Regions from separate parts of the Actinospica sp. genome, predicted to be linked through region 1. Evidence: riboswitches for the same ligand, from Rfam matches in the RefSeq annotation. Region 1 holds a riboswitch; each other region holds the start of a gene.

What was found. A riboswitch is a leader RNA that binds a small molecule or an ion and turns the genes downstream of it on or off. The one in region 1 is predicted to bind cyclic di-AMP.
Region 2: linked by a shared signal. The riboswitch ahead of VG296_RS06825 (C40 family peptidase) and the one ahead of VG296_RS16250 (transglycosylase family protein) in region 1 are both predicted to bind cyclic di-AMP.
Region 3: linked by a shared signal. The riboswitch ahead of VG296_RS26345 (hypothetical protein) and the one ahead of VG296_RS16250 (transglycosylase family protein) in region 1 are both predicted to bind cyclic di-AMP.

What each region holds. Positions count from the first base shown of each region.
Region 1 is NZ_DASZKT010000129.1:23,414-27,996, forward strand. Features, by position in the region: gene VG296_RS16240 (MraY family glycosyltransferase) at 1-545, opposite strand, end outside; gene glyA (serine hydroxymethyltransferase) at 703-2,007, opposite strand; cyclic di-AMP (ydaO/yuaA leader) riboswitch at 2,370-2,579, shown strand; gene VG296_RS16250 (transglycosylase family protein) at 2,588-3,301, shown strand; gene VG296_RS16255 (L-threonylcarbamoyladenylate synthase) at 3,374-4,015, opposite strand; gene prmC (peptide chain release factor N(5)-glutamine methyltransferase) at 4,073-4,583, opposite strand, start outside.
Region 2 is NZ_DASZKT010000043.1:12,199-16,781, forward strand. Features, by position in the region: gene VG296_RS06820 (ABC transporter ATP-binding protein) at 1-1,063, shown strand, start outside; gene VG296_RS06825 (C40 family peptidase) at 1,299-2,312, opposite strand; cyclic di-AMP (ydaO/yuaA leader) riboswitch at 2,316-2,474, opposite strand; gene VG296_RS06830 (hypothetical protein) at 2,915-3,808, opposite strand; gene pcrA (DNA helicase PcrA) at 3,945-4,583, shown strand, end outside.
Region 3 is NZ_DASZKT010000230.1:20,353-24,935, forward strand. Features, by position in the region: gene VG296_RS26335 (amidohydrolase) at 1-1,219, shown strand, start outside; gene VG296_RS26340 (GNAT family N-acetyltransferase) at 1,220-1,660, opposite strand; gene VG296_RS26345 (hypothetical protein) at 1,764-2,597, opposite strand; cyclic di-AMP (ydaO/yuaA leader) riboswitch at 2,608-2,808, opposite strand; gene VG296_RS26350 (hypothetical protein) at 2,960-3,295, opposite strand; gene VG296_RS26355 (hypothetical protein) at 3,261-3,824, shown strand; cyclic di-AMP (ydaO/yuaA leader) riboswitch at 3,850-4,009, opposite strand; gene VG296_RS26360 (MarR family winged helix-turn-helix transcriptional regulator) at 4,242-4,583, shown strand, end outside.

The DNA of each region.
Region 1 (4,583 bases):
ACGAAGAAGCAGCTGGCCGCGATCGCCACCATGCCGGCGGCCAGACCGTCGAGCCCGTCGACGAAGTTGACCGCGTTGATCATGCCGACGATCAGAAACACCGAAACGGTGACCGCGAGGTTCGGCTCCAGGCTGACGATGCCCACACCCGGGATGGAGATCCAGGTCAGCTGCACGCCCATCAGCACCATGATCGAGGCGGCCAGCGTCTGCCCGGCCAGCTTGATCAGCGCGTCCACACCCCAGCGGTCGTCGACGATGCCGATGACGATCAGCATGGTGCAGCCGATCAGCAGCGCCGGCACGGTCCGCGAGGACTGGAAGAAGCGGATCTGCATCATCGGCAGCTTGGAGGCCGCGAGCAGCGCCACCAGGAGTCCGAGGTACATGCCCACGCCGCCGAGGCGCGGGGTGGGAGTGGTGTGCACGTCCCGGTCGCGCAGCGGAGCCCACGCGCCGAAGCGGAAGGCGACCTCGCGCACCGGCCCGGTCGCGAGGTAGGTGACGACCCACGCGATCATCAGGACCGCCAGGTACTCGCGCATCGCGGCTTGATCGCCACCTTCCGGACCCGGGACCTTGGCTGCCAACTAGGGTTTCAGGGTAGCCGCAACGGCGCACCCTCGCAGACAGACGCTCACCCGCCCCGGCCCGGTTTCCGGCGTTGGGCCGACCGGGTTCCCGGAGTTGTCCGAGTCTTCTCTAGGCGTACAACGGGAATCGTGCGACGAGCTCGGCGACCTCGTCGGCCAGCGCGGGCTCCGGACTGCGCACCGCGCGGGCGACGAGGTTGGCGATCACCTTCATCTCCTGCTCGCGCATGCCCTGGGTCGTCACCGCCGCGGTGCCGACCCGGATGCCCGAGGAGAGCATCGGCTTGGCGGTGTCGTACGGGATGGCGTTGCGGTTGAGGATGATGCCCGCCCGCTCGCAGCGCTGCTCGGCCTCGCGCCCGTTGACGCCGCGGCCGGCGGCGATATGGATGCCGCGCAGGTCCAGCAGGGCCAGGTGGGTGTCCGTCCCGCCGCTCACCGGCCGCATGCCCTCCTCGGCCAGCGCCGAGGTGAGCGCCTGGCAGTTGACCACGACCTGCTTGCTGTACGCGGCGAACTCGGGCGTGGCCGCCTCGCCGAAGGCCACCGCCTTGGCCGCTACCGCGTGCATCAGCGGACCACCCTGCGCGAAGGGGAACACGGCGCGGTCGATCGCGTCGGCCAGTCCGGCCTTGCACAGGATCGCGCCGCCGCGGGGACCGCGCAGTGTCTTATGCGTGGCGATGGTCACCACGTCGGCGTACGGCACCGGCGAGGGCACCGCTCCCCCGGCGACCAGGCCGGCGATGTGCGCGGCGTCCACCAGGAGATAGGCGCCCACCTCGTCCGCGATCCGCCGGAAGGCGGCGAAGTCGATCAGCCGGGGGTACGCGGTGGCGCCGCAGATGATCAGCCGCGGCCGGTGCGCCCGGGCCAGCTCGTGCACCCGGTCGTAGTCGATCAGCTCGTTGTCCTCGCGCACGGGGTAGCCGATGGCCTGGAACCAGGTGCCGGAGAAGTTGCCCGGCGAGCCGTGGGTGAGGTGCCCGCCGTGCGGCAGGGCCATCGCCAGCACGCGGTCGCCGGGATGCAGCAGCGCCGCGTAGACCGCGAGGTTGGCCGAGGCGCCGGAGTGCGGCTGGACGTTGGCGTGCTCGGCGCCGAACAGCTCCCTGGCCCGCTCGATCGCGAGCCGCTCGGCCCGGTCCACCTCGGCGCAGCCGCCGTAGTAGCGCCGGCCGGGGTAGCCCTCGGCGTATTTGTTGGAGAGCACGGAGCCGAGCGCGGCCAGCACCGCGGGCGAGGTCGGGTTCTCACTCGCGATCAGCTGGAGGCTGCCCCGCTGGCGTTCCAGCTCGTCCAGGACGATGCCGGCCACCTGCGGGTCCGTGCGGACCAGGGCGGCGAAGTCCGGACCGTAGAAGGGCGCCGCGGCGTGCGGCGTCGCGTGGGCGGGAGCGGCGACGGCGGCCATCAGGACCACGCTCCTAGGGAGGGAAACCGGGGGATCCGTGCGGTTACCAGTCCACAGTAGGTGCGGTTCCGGGATCTGGCACTAGGACGGGGCCGAGGATCTCGCGTGTCTGCTTCACGGCGGGCTCACGAACCGCCGCGCGCGCCGGGTGACCGGACGATCGCTCTCCGGACACGCCGAAAGAGTCACACTACTTGTCAGGCATTACCGATACACTCTCCGTGATAAATGATGATTAATTTGATACGTAGAGTTATATTGTTATCACTGCCAGTTGATGTGATCCTGCCCACGTACGTTTAATTTGAAATCCTGCTGAAGAACTGTTTACCGTCGAAGACGCCCGGCATACCGGGCACCGTGATCGAGAACGCCTAATCCAGCCCTCCGATCACGGCAACCAAAACCCTTGAGGGCTGGAGCGGAGGAACCAAACTTCGCCGGGGCGACGGGAGATTCTCCGTTCGCAACGGCTCGGGGTGAATCCGACCGGGGACTGTGGTCTTCGGAGGTAGGGCTACTTTCCGGCCCGAATCCGACAGCTCACTTCGCAGGCGTGGGAGAGGAAAACGACTTCAGCATGCCCAAGCACGCTCTTGCCTCCAAGTCCTTCACCCGCCGCGCCGTAGCCACCGCCGCCATCGCCGGCGCCGCGATCGCCATTCCGGTCGCCCTGGCCGGCACCGCGTCCGCCGACTCCGTGAACTGGACCGCCATCGCGAACTGCGAGTCCTCCGGCAACTGGGCCGCGGACACCGGCAACGGCTTCTACGGCGGCCTGCAGTTCACCCAGTCCACCTGGGACGCCTACGGCGGCGACCAGTACGCCGCGTCCGCCAACCTGGCCTCCGAGGCCGACCAGATCACCGTGGCCGAGGCCGTCCTGGCCGGCCAGGGCATCGGCGCGTGGCCGGTGTGCGGCGCCAACGCGGGCAGCTCCACCACCTACACCGGCACCAACACCTCGGGCTCGTCCTCCTCGGACAGCTCCAGCTCCTCGAGCACCTCGTCGTCCACGGACACGAGCTCCACCCCGTCCACCTCGGACAACAGCTCGTCCACCTCGAGCAACACCAGCTCCTCGGACTCGAGCTCCACCCCGGCCGCCTCGTCCTCCTCCTCGAGCTCCAGCTCGAAGAGCGGCAGCTACACCGTGCAGTCCGGCGACACCCTCTCGGGCATCGCCGCCAAGGAGGGCGTCTCCGACTGGCACTCGCTGTACACCAACAACGAGTCGACCATCGGCTCGAACCCGAACCTGATCTTCCCGGGCCAGGTCCTCAACCTCGGCTGAGGTTAAGCAATAACCCGAAATCCCGGACGCATTCGCTGCGTCCGGGATTTCGGCCTGCCTGAATAAAAGAATTCAGCGCGTCAGATTCGTGGCCACCTTGGCGATCTCCTCGAAAGTGAGCGCGCCCTCTCTGAGCAGTTTCGGCGCCTCGCCGGTGAGATCCACGATCGAGGAGGGCACATTGTCCGCGGTCTGTCCGCCGTCCAGGTACACGTCCACGGCGGTGCCGAGCTGATCCTGCGCCTCGGAGGCGGTGGTCGCCGGCGCGTGCCCGGTCTTGTTCGCCGAGGAGACCCCGAGCGGGCCGGTCTGCATCAGCAGTTCGATGGCCACCGGGTGCAGCGGCATCCGCAGCGCGACGGTGCCGCGCGCGTCGCCGAGGTCCCATTGCAGCGACGGCTGGTGCCGCGCCACGATGGTCAGCGCGCCCGGCCAGAACGCGTCCACCAGGTCCCAGCCGTTCTCCGGGAACTTCGACACCAGGCCGTGCAGCGTGCTCGGCGAACCGACCAGCACCGGCACCGGCATGTCCCGGCCGCGGCCCTTGGCCGCCAGCAGCGCGGCGATCCCGCTGCTGGAGAAGGCATCGGCGCCGATGCCGTACACGGTGTCGGTCGGCAGCACGATCAGGTCACTCCGGCGGATCGTCGAGGCGGCCTCGCGCAGGCCGACCGCCCGCTGGTCCGGTTCGGCGCAGTCGTAGCGGCGGCTCACGGTACTCACAGCCTCCAGGAATCGAGGAAGTAATTTCGCACCTGACGTCGAGTCAGGTCAATTGCGGGGACCGTCCTTACGGGCGGTGAAGAATCGCGGTCGGCCGGTCAGGTCGCGGTGGTCGCCCGCCTCCACCCAGCCGTACTCCTCCAGGAAGATCCGCTGCACCGCGCCGCCCTGCTGATCCGAGTGCTCCACGGCCAGCCAGCGCCCGGCCTGCAGCAGACGGTGCGCGGCCCGCTCGAGCGCGCGGATCATGTCGAGCCCGTCCTCGCCGGAGAACAGCGCCAGCTGCGGATCGTACTCGCGGGCCTCGGGTGCCACGTACTCCCACTCGGTCAGCGGGATGTACGGCGGGTTCGTGATGACCAGGTCCACCTGGCCGTCCAGCTCGGGCAGGGCCGTGCGCGCGTCCGCCTGATGCAGGATCACCCGGCTGTCGGCCACGTTCTGCCTGGTCCACACCAGCGCCTCGTCGGACAGCTCCACCGCGTGCACCTGGGCCCGCGGCACCTCCTGCGCTATGGCCAGCGCGATCGCGCCGGATCCCGAGCACAGGTCCACGATC
Region 2 (4,583 bases), on a different contig from region 1:
GCGCTACATCGCCACGTACTTCCCCTTCGTGCAGCTACTGGCCGACCTGACCGCGGCCTTCGCGATCGTCTACGGCTCGCACATGATCCATACTGGTGCGATGTCGGCGGGCGCGCTGATCGCGTACCTGCTGTACGTGGACATGTTCTTCTCGCCGGTGCAGAACCTCTCGCAGGTCTTCGACAGCTACCAGCAGGCCGCAGTCGGCCTGCGCCGGATCACCGAGCTGCTGCATACGCACACGAACACGCCGGAGTCCGAGCAGCCGACGCCGGCGACCGGGCTGACCGGGTTGATCGAGTTCAAGGACCTGCACTTCGGCTACTCGACTGCCGCGAATCCGGCGCTCGGCGGCCGGGACGCGGAGGGCGCCGGCGTGAACGTCGCGATCGAGCCGGGCACGACCGTCGCCCTGGTCGGCGAGACCGGCGCGGGCAAGTCCACGATGGTCAAGATGGTCGCGCGGTTCTACGACCCGACCTCGGGCGCGGTGCTGGTGGACGGCGTGGACCTGCGTGACTACGACCTCGCCGGCTACCGCGGGCATCTCGGCGTCGTCCCGCAGGAGGCGTATCTGTTCCCCGGCACCGTGGCCGAGGCCATCGCCTACGGCCGTCCCAACGCCTCCGACGCCGAGGTCGAGGCGGCGGCCCGGGCCGTCGGCGCGCACGAGATGATCGCCAGGCTCTCCGGCGGCTACCTCCACCAGGTCGGCGAGCGCGGCCGCAGCCTGTCCTCGGGCCAGCGCCAGCTGCTCGCCCTCGCCCGCGCCTACCTCGTGGACCCGGACATCCTGCTGCTCGACGAGGCGACCGCGTCCCTCGACCTGGCCAGCGAGGCGGCCGTGACCCGCGCCATGGACGAGGTCTCCCGCGCCCGCACCACCCTCGTCGTCGCGCACCGCCTCACCACCGCGGCCCGCGCCGACCGCATCCTCGTCCTCGACGGCGGCCTCATCGTCGAGGACGGCACGCACGACGACCTGCTCGCCGCGGACGGACCGTACGCGCGACTGTGGAACAGCTTCATGCACGCGAGCTCGGAGGGCGCCGCGGCGCTCTAGGTCGAGATCCAGGCCGAGATCCAGTCCGAGATCTAGGCCGAGGTCGAGGTCCGGGGAAAAGTATTAGCGCCCGGATCGCCGGTGGGTTGGGCTCCGCTTGCCGCACAAGGGGGAGAGGTTGCGGCTCACGTCGCCCCGGCGATCCGGGCGCTCGATGGCAGCGCCCTCACGAGGGGGAGGGGGTAGAGAACGCCGCCAGGTCACATGGCCTGAGGTGTTCTTGCGTGGCAGGAGGCTACGGGCGGCCGAAGCCGGCGACCTGCATGCCGATGTTGGACAGCGAGATCTCGCGGACCGTCGCTCCGGTGTGCGGTGCGTCGATGACCATGCCGTCACCGATGTAGATGCCGACGTGGCCGACGTAGCCGGGGCTGTCGAAGAAGAAGACCAGGTCGCCGGGCTCGGCGGAGGACTCGCTGACGGACGTCGTGACGCTCATCTGCTCGGCGGCGTTGTGCGGCAGCGAGACGCCCGCGGCGGCCCACGCCTCCATCGTCAGTCCGGAGCAGTCGAACGTGGAGGGGCCGGAGGCGGCGTAGACGTACTCGTCACCGAGCTTCGACTTCGCGTACGCCACGGCTATCGCGGCGCGGGAGTTCGGGGCGACCGCCGTCACGGTGTTCGACGTGCTGCCGCCGCCGGAGACGATCGTCTGCTGCTGCGCCGCGCTCAGGGTGCTGATCACGGACTTCGCCTGGGCGGTCGCGGACAGCGCGGAGGTCTTCTGCTTCTTCGCCGTGTTCACGGCCGCCTGCTGCTGGGTCAGCTCCGTCTGGGCGAGCTTCTGGTCGGCGGCGACCTGCGACTTGGCGGTGGCCAGCTCCTTGAGCAGCTGGGCTTCCTTCTGCGAGATCTCGTTGCTGGCCAGCGCCTTGTTGAGGTAGGTCTCCGGGCTGGACTCCAGCGCGAGTTCCAGGGTCGAGGACATCCCGGCGCTCTCGTACTGCTGTGCGGCCTGCAGGCCCATCGTGCGCTGCAGCGAGCTCATCTCGGCGGTGGCGCTGGAGATCTGCGCCTGGAGGGCGTTCACCTTCGTCTGCAGCGTCGCGGCCTGCTCGGTGGCGGCGTTGTAGGCCTCGGTGGCGGCCTCCGACTGCTGCATCTTCTGGTTGTAATCGGCCTTGGCCTGCGTCAGGGTCTCGGCGTGCGCGCTGCCCTGCATCAGCAGGGTGGAGCCGGCGGCTACGCCGACCAGGGCTACAGCCGAGGCCTTTCGCGTCGAGAGTTTCGGGGCGCGATGAGACGGCATGCGTTCCTCTTCCGGTGGCGCCTACCGGGTTAGCTGACGGGTTCGGGCGGGAAAAGTCGCCCTACACCTTGCCTTCGCGGTTCGCGGCTGCGAACCGGTCGGGCGCGGTGATTCACCCCGGTGCTTGCGGGTGGGTCCCCGGCTCCGCGGCGGTCCCGTTCCGTCCGCGTCCCGCGGTGTTCGCGGTGCACGGCCCGGTGGTGGGGCCCGCCGATTGGACTCGGCGCGGATATCCGCCGGGGGTCTGGCGACCCCGCGTGGGGCGGTATCTGGGTGTGGACTCTAGCGATCCGGTTGCGGGGCTTCGATTTTTCGGCCCCGCTCTTTAACGTCTCTTTGCCCGTGTCGTGATCGATCCGTGGCCATTCGCGAGCCGACGGGACCCGGAGAATAGTGCGCGTCTGGCGTGCTCTGACCGTTTTGCCGGGTGGGCGAAACGGACGAAACGGCTCGGTGGCCGAGCCGTTTCGTGATGCTCCACGGGGGAGAGATCTTGCCGACGGGCTGTCGGCAAGATCTCGAAGGCTCTCATTCTCATGAGGCCCGGATAGTGTGCACGCTCTGATACCCGCCGGTCAACACGCTGTCGCGGTCCGGGTTCGTCAGGGGGAGCCGGTGCTCGTCGCGCCGCCTGCCTGCGGCGAGCCGGAGGCCGTGCCGGTGGACTTGGTCGACCCGGCGGCGCTCGGGGACGTCGAGGGGCTCGCCGAGGACGTCGCAGAATTCGACGACGATGCCGAGGACGACGCCGTGGCACCGGAGCTCTTCGACCCCGTCGAGTCCGCGGACGCCGACGAGCCGTCGTTCGCCGCGCCGTGCGTCGTCTCGGTCACGGTGGTCGTCGTGGTGGTGGACGGCGTGGTGGACGAGCCCGCGCTGCGCACCGGGGCGCCGGCGAAGATGCCGACGACGATCGCCACGCTGAACACGGCGACGATCGCGGCGGCGATGCCCATCGGCTTGCGGTATCTGAGGATCCGCGCGAGGCGAGACGGCTTCTCGGCCGCCTCGGCGGGCGCGATCAGCTGAGTCCGCTCGGCGTCGATGCCCGGCGGCAGGATCAGCTTCGTGTCCTCGCGGATGACCCGGGTCTCGGCCGTGGCCTCCTTGGGGGTCCACGGCTCCGCCGCGTTCGCACCGTAGAAACGTCCGGCGGGGACCTTCGCGGTCGCGTCGGACTCCTCGGCGGTCTCGCCCCCGGCCGCCTCCTCGTCGACCTCGACCTCGATGAACTCGCCGTTCACCAGCAGCGTCTGCTTGATCTTGTGCCCGCCGGTGCGGAACACGTGCCCCCAGATCGCCGCGCCCGTGGTCGCGACCACCGAACCGACCGCGGCCCCGATGACCGTGCCCGCCACACCGAGGTACGAGGCGACGACCGAGGCGGAGCAGGCCGCCAACGCAGAAGCCGCGACCTGACTGGTGGTCAGATTCAGTCGCGGCTTCTTTGCCAGGGTTTCCTGCTCGTCTCGTGCCTCGTCCTCGCGCTCGCTCATGCATCCCCTGGGATCAGACGTTCTCGTTATTCAACCGTAATGCAAATCACGCCGCCGGACCGTCCGCGCCCGCACGGCCTGTGACCGAACTCACGGGGACCGCGATTGTCGGCGGACGGTTCTAGACTCGGGTCCGATGAGCGGTTACGAGACCCCCCTGTTCGACCTGCCCAAGCCGCCCGCCCCCGCGCGGCACCAGGCAGGGTCCGTGCTGCCCGGCCTCGGCCGCCCGGCCCGCCGCGAGGAGGAGCGGGGGGATCTGCCCTCGTCGGCGAAGGCCCCCGCCCGGCCCGCTCCGGTGGCGCCGCGGGACCTGAACGCGATGCTGGACGGCCTCAACCCCGCCCAGCGCGAGGCCGTCGTGCACGCGGGATCGCCGCTGCTGATCGTCGCCGGCGCCGGCTCCGGCAAGACCCGGGTGCTCACCAACCGGATCGCCTATCTGCTCGGCGAGCGCGGTGTGCACCCCGGCGAGATCCTGGCCATCACCTTCACCAACAAGGCCGCCGCCGAGATGCGCGAGCGGGTGGAGGCGCTGATCGGCCCGCGGGCCCGGATGATGTGGGTCTCCACCTTCCACTCCGCCTGTGTGCGGATCCTGCGACGCGAGCACGAGCACCTGCGGCTGCCCTCGTCCTTCACCATCTACGACGCGGACGACTCGCGGCGGCTGATGGCGCAGGTCGCCCGCGACCTCGACCTGGACGTCAAGCGGCATCCCCCGCGCGGTCTGCTCGCCGCGGTGTCCTCGCTCAAGAACGAGCTCATCGACCAC
Region 3 (4,583 bases), on a different contig from region 1:
CCACCACGGCGCCTGGGTCAACAGCCGCGCCCTCGAACTCGCCGGAATCACCCGCGACACCTCTGACCCGGCCGACGGACGGATCGAGCGCGACTCGCGCGGCGAGCCGACCGGAATGCTGCAGGAGGGCGCGCTCGGCCTCGTCGAGTCTCTGCTGCCGGCGGTCTCCGACGAGGAGATGGACGCCGCCTTCGACCGCGCGCAGACGCTGCTGCACTCCCTCGGCATCACCGCGTGGCAGGACGCGCTCGTCGGCAGTGGGCTCGGCCAGCCGGACAACTTCGGCGTCTACTTCAGGGCGGCCGGCTCGGGCAGGCTCACCGCGCGGGTACGCGGCGCCCTGTGGTGGGAGCGCGACCGAGGCGCCGAGCAGATCGAGGCGTTCATCGAGCGGCGGCGGATCGGGCGTGCCGCGGGCGACGGGCGCTTCGACCCGGGCAGCGTCAAGATCATGCAGGACGGGATCATCGAGAACGGGACGGCCGCGCTGACATCGCCGTACGTGCAGCCGTGCGCATGCGGCGGCCCGGCCGGGAACAGCGGCCTGAGTTTCATCGACCCGGAGCTGCTGCGCGGCTACGTGACGCGCCTCGACAGCGAAGGCTTCCAGGTGCATTTCCACGCGCTCGGCGATCGGGCCGTCCGCGAGGTCCTGGATGCGATCGAGGCGGCTCGCAAGGCCAACGGCACGAGCGTTCACCGTCACCATCTCGCGCATCTCCAGGTCGTCCATCCCGAGGACATCGCGCGCTTCGCGGCCCTCGACGCGATCGGGAACATCCAGCCGCTGTGGGCCTGCCACGAACCGCAGATGGACGAGCTCGCGATCCCGGTCCTCGGTCCGCGGCGCGCCGATTGGCAGTACCCGTTCAACGCGTTGCTGACGAGCGGTGCCAGGCTCGCGGCGGGCAGCGACTGGCCGGTTTCCAGCCCCGATCCGATCCAGGGCATCCACGTCGCGGTCAACCGGGTCACGCCCGGCGAGGGCGGCGCGCCGCTCACCCCGGATCAGCGGCTCAGCCTCAGCGAAGCGCTCACGGCCTACACCGCGGGGACCGCGTACGTGAACCATCTCGACAACACCGGGCGCATCGCCCCCGGGATGCTCGCCGACCTGGCCGTACTCGACCGCGACCCCTTCGACGGGCCGAGCGGGGCGATCCACGAGACGCGCGTGGCCGCCACGTACGTCGGCGGCGCCTTGGTGTACGAACGCTGATCAGCGGGGCGTACGCAGCATGAAGATGTCCACGGGAGTCTCGGTGACGACGGTGAATCCATGCCGCTCGTACAGCCGTCGCGCCGGGCTCCCGTGCAGGACATTGACGCGGACGACGAGGTGTTCGCGGTCGCAGCGCTCGAGCAGCCTGCTGAGCACGGCCGAGCCGATGCCCTTGCCCTGCCGGCGCGGGTCCAGATAGAAGTGCTCGAGCCAGTGTGCGTCGATATCCGGACGAAGCGCGATACAGCCGGCGAACTCGCCCTCGACCTCGATCACCCAGGTGTGCTCGGCGGCGAATCCGTTGCGTAGCCGCTGGCGCACGCGATCGGGGTCGAAGCGGCCGATCCGCTCGAGATCCGCACGCATCGTCACCGCGCGTAACTCCGCGATCGGCTCAACGTCCGCATCTTCGGCGGGGCGCAACTCCCAATCTGCCATGACCGGGAGACTAGCGCACTGAGCTGCACTTAGTCGCTATGAGGAGGTTAAAGAACCGGGCTCCGCGGCGGCCGCGGAGCCCGGTGTGCGGGGGAGAAGGGGATCAGGAGTTCGCGATGGTGTGCACCATGTACGCGGCCTGACTCTCCCACTGCGAGTACAGCGAGCCGTCGAAGGAGCGCTGCACGGACTGCGCGGCGTCGGACAGGTTCATGTTCTGGTAGTCCGACGGCAGTTCCCTGAGGAACGCCTTCGACGCGTACGCCGGGTCGGTCAGCTCGGACGCGGAGCCCCAGCCCATCGACGGACGCTGCTGGAAAAGGCCCAGCGAGTCGGCGTTTGTCGCGGTGGTCAGGTTGTGCAGCGAGGACTCCTGCATGGCCGTGGCCACGGCTATGGTCGCGGCGTACGCCGACATGTTCAGGTCCTTGGCGGCCTGCACGATCGAGGTGGCGTTGTTCCACTGGTCGGAGTCCGGGCTGAAGCGCTGCTGCGAGCCCTCGATGCCGGTCGGCTCGAGGTCCGAGTAGCCCACGCCCGCGTAAGGCTTCGAAGACACCGTCGTCGCGCTCTTCGCCGCGGGGGCCGCGGCCGCGGCCGTGCTCTTGGCCGCGGTGCTCGTCGTGGTGGTCTTCGCCGCGGTGGGCTTGGACGCGGTGGACTTGGACGCGTTGCTCGTGGTCGCGGAGGTCTTGGCCGCGGCCGCGGTGCTCTTCGCGGCGGTGCTCGTCTTGGCGGCGGCCGAGCTCTTCTTGGCGGCCGTCGCATGCTGCGCGACGACGCTCTTCACGGAGGACGCGGCGGTGTGCCGCGTCGAGTCCGCGGAGGCGGTGAGCGGGGTGGCGATGGTGAGGGCCGTGGCGGCGAGCGCCAGACCGATCGCGGGGACGTGGTGGATCTTGACGCGCTTGAGCGCGCGGGCATGACGGAACGACACGGGTGTAGACAGCCTCTCCTTCGGCCGCCTACCGGGTTAGCTGTCGGGTTCGGGCGGAAGGTGAGGTTCGCCCTACGGTCCTTCATGCACGTGGAGTCATACTCTGATCACGATGTGCACCCAGGGACCGATTCACCCCGGGGACCACCGCTGCGACGCGGCGAACATTGGGTCCCCGGCTCCCCTCGCGGGGACTCGGCGGGTGCGACCGGTGCCGGACGGATTCCACGGCGTCAGCCGGTCGCACAAGAAACGACCATACATACCTTGTCGCGACTTGTCACAAATCGTATGCAAAACGGACAGAGCGTGACCGATGGGCCACGCTCTGCCGAGAAATTCATGAGTTTCCGGCGGTTCGGTCAGCTGGGCGCCTGCCCGTTGACGATGTCGTACACCATCGTCGTGGCCTGCTTCTGCCACTGTGCGTAAGCGGTCGGATACCCGGAGCGCTGCACGTCCTGCGCGGCCTCCCAGAGGTAGATGCTCTGGTAGTCCGGCGCGTCCGCCTCGAGCGCGGCCAGGAAGGCGTTCGCGGCGTACGAGGGGGTGGTCAGCTCGTCGTAGGTGCCCCAGCCCTGCGAGGGCCGCTGCTGGAACAGGCCCACCGAGTCCGCGTTGGTCGCGGAGGTGAGGTTGATCAGCTGGGACTCCTGTATCGAGGTGGCCACGGCGACGACCGCCGCGTACAGCGGCATGCCGCGCTTCTCGGCCACCTGGACTATCGCCCGGGCGTTCTCCCACTGGTCGGTGCTCGGCGTGAACGTGTTCTGCGATCCGTACTCGGCCACCGGCTCGAGCTGGCCCCAGGTGACCGACGCGTACGGGTTCGAGGACGTCGGGCTCGCCGAGGCCTTCGCACTCGCGCTCGCGCTGGCCGACGCGGAGGCGGAAGCCGAGGCGGACGCCGACGCCGAGGCGCTGGCGGAGGCCTTCGCCGAGGCGGATATCTTCACCGAGGTCGCCTTAGGCACCGTCGTGGTCTGCGCGGCGCTGGGCTGCGCGCTCGCCGTCGTGGCCTGGACCGGCACCGCGTCCGCGGTCGCCGGGTGGGGGGCGCTGCTCGGAGCGTGCCCGCTGATCGTCATCGCCGCGGCCACGCCGCCCGGCGCGCCGACCACGGTTCCCGCGAGTGCCGCGACGGTTATCGCCGGGTACTTCCGGGTCCAGGACTGGCTGGCGTCGGAACGGACGATCGGCGATTTGCGGCTGTGTTTGGCGCTGTGACTGCCCACGGTCGGTTGAACGGCCCTCTCCTTCGGCCGCCTACCGGGTTAGCTGACGGGTTCGGGCGGAAGAAGGTCGCCCTACGGCCTTGCCCCGATGGGTGGGACGCGGCCGATTCACCCCGGGGATTCCCAGGCCTGGACCTGGTGAGTTGGGTCCCCGGCTCCCCTCGCGGGGACTCGGCGGGCGCGTCCGGTGTCGCGGGTTCGCGACGTCCGCCGGCTGCGCTGAGGCCAGAACCTAACAGATCGACCCGGCGCATGTCACCGATTCGTCTCGAAGTTGCCACAAGCTTGACTCGGCGTGAGATCCGGCTAACCAACAGTGGATGGGCGACTGCCGTCCGCGACCGTCTGGTAAGGGTCTTGAGGCTCGTCTAGCGGACGCTTTGCAGCCCCCTGCGGTTAACCTGGTGCCGTGAACGCCGATACCGAGTCCGCCCCCGGGGATCCCAACGCCGCCGATCCGCAGGAGATCGCCCGGCTCCGGGTGGCCATCGGCCGCCTGCACCGCCGGATGGTCCAGCGCACCTCCGGCAATCTGACGTTCTCCCAGACCTCCGCGCTCGTCGCGGTGGAGAAGGTCGGCCCGATCCGGCTCGGCGAACTCGCCAACCGCGAACGCGTCGCCGCCCCCTCGATGACCCGCACCGTCTCCGGCCTGGTCGAGACCGGACTGCTCAACCGCGTCGGCGACCCCCAGGACGGCCGCTCCTTCCTGCTGAGCATCACCGACCTCGGCCGCGAGTTCCTCGAGGGC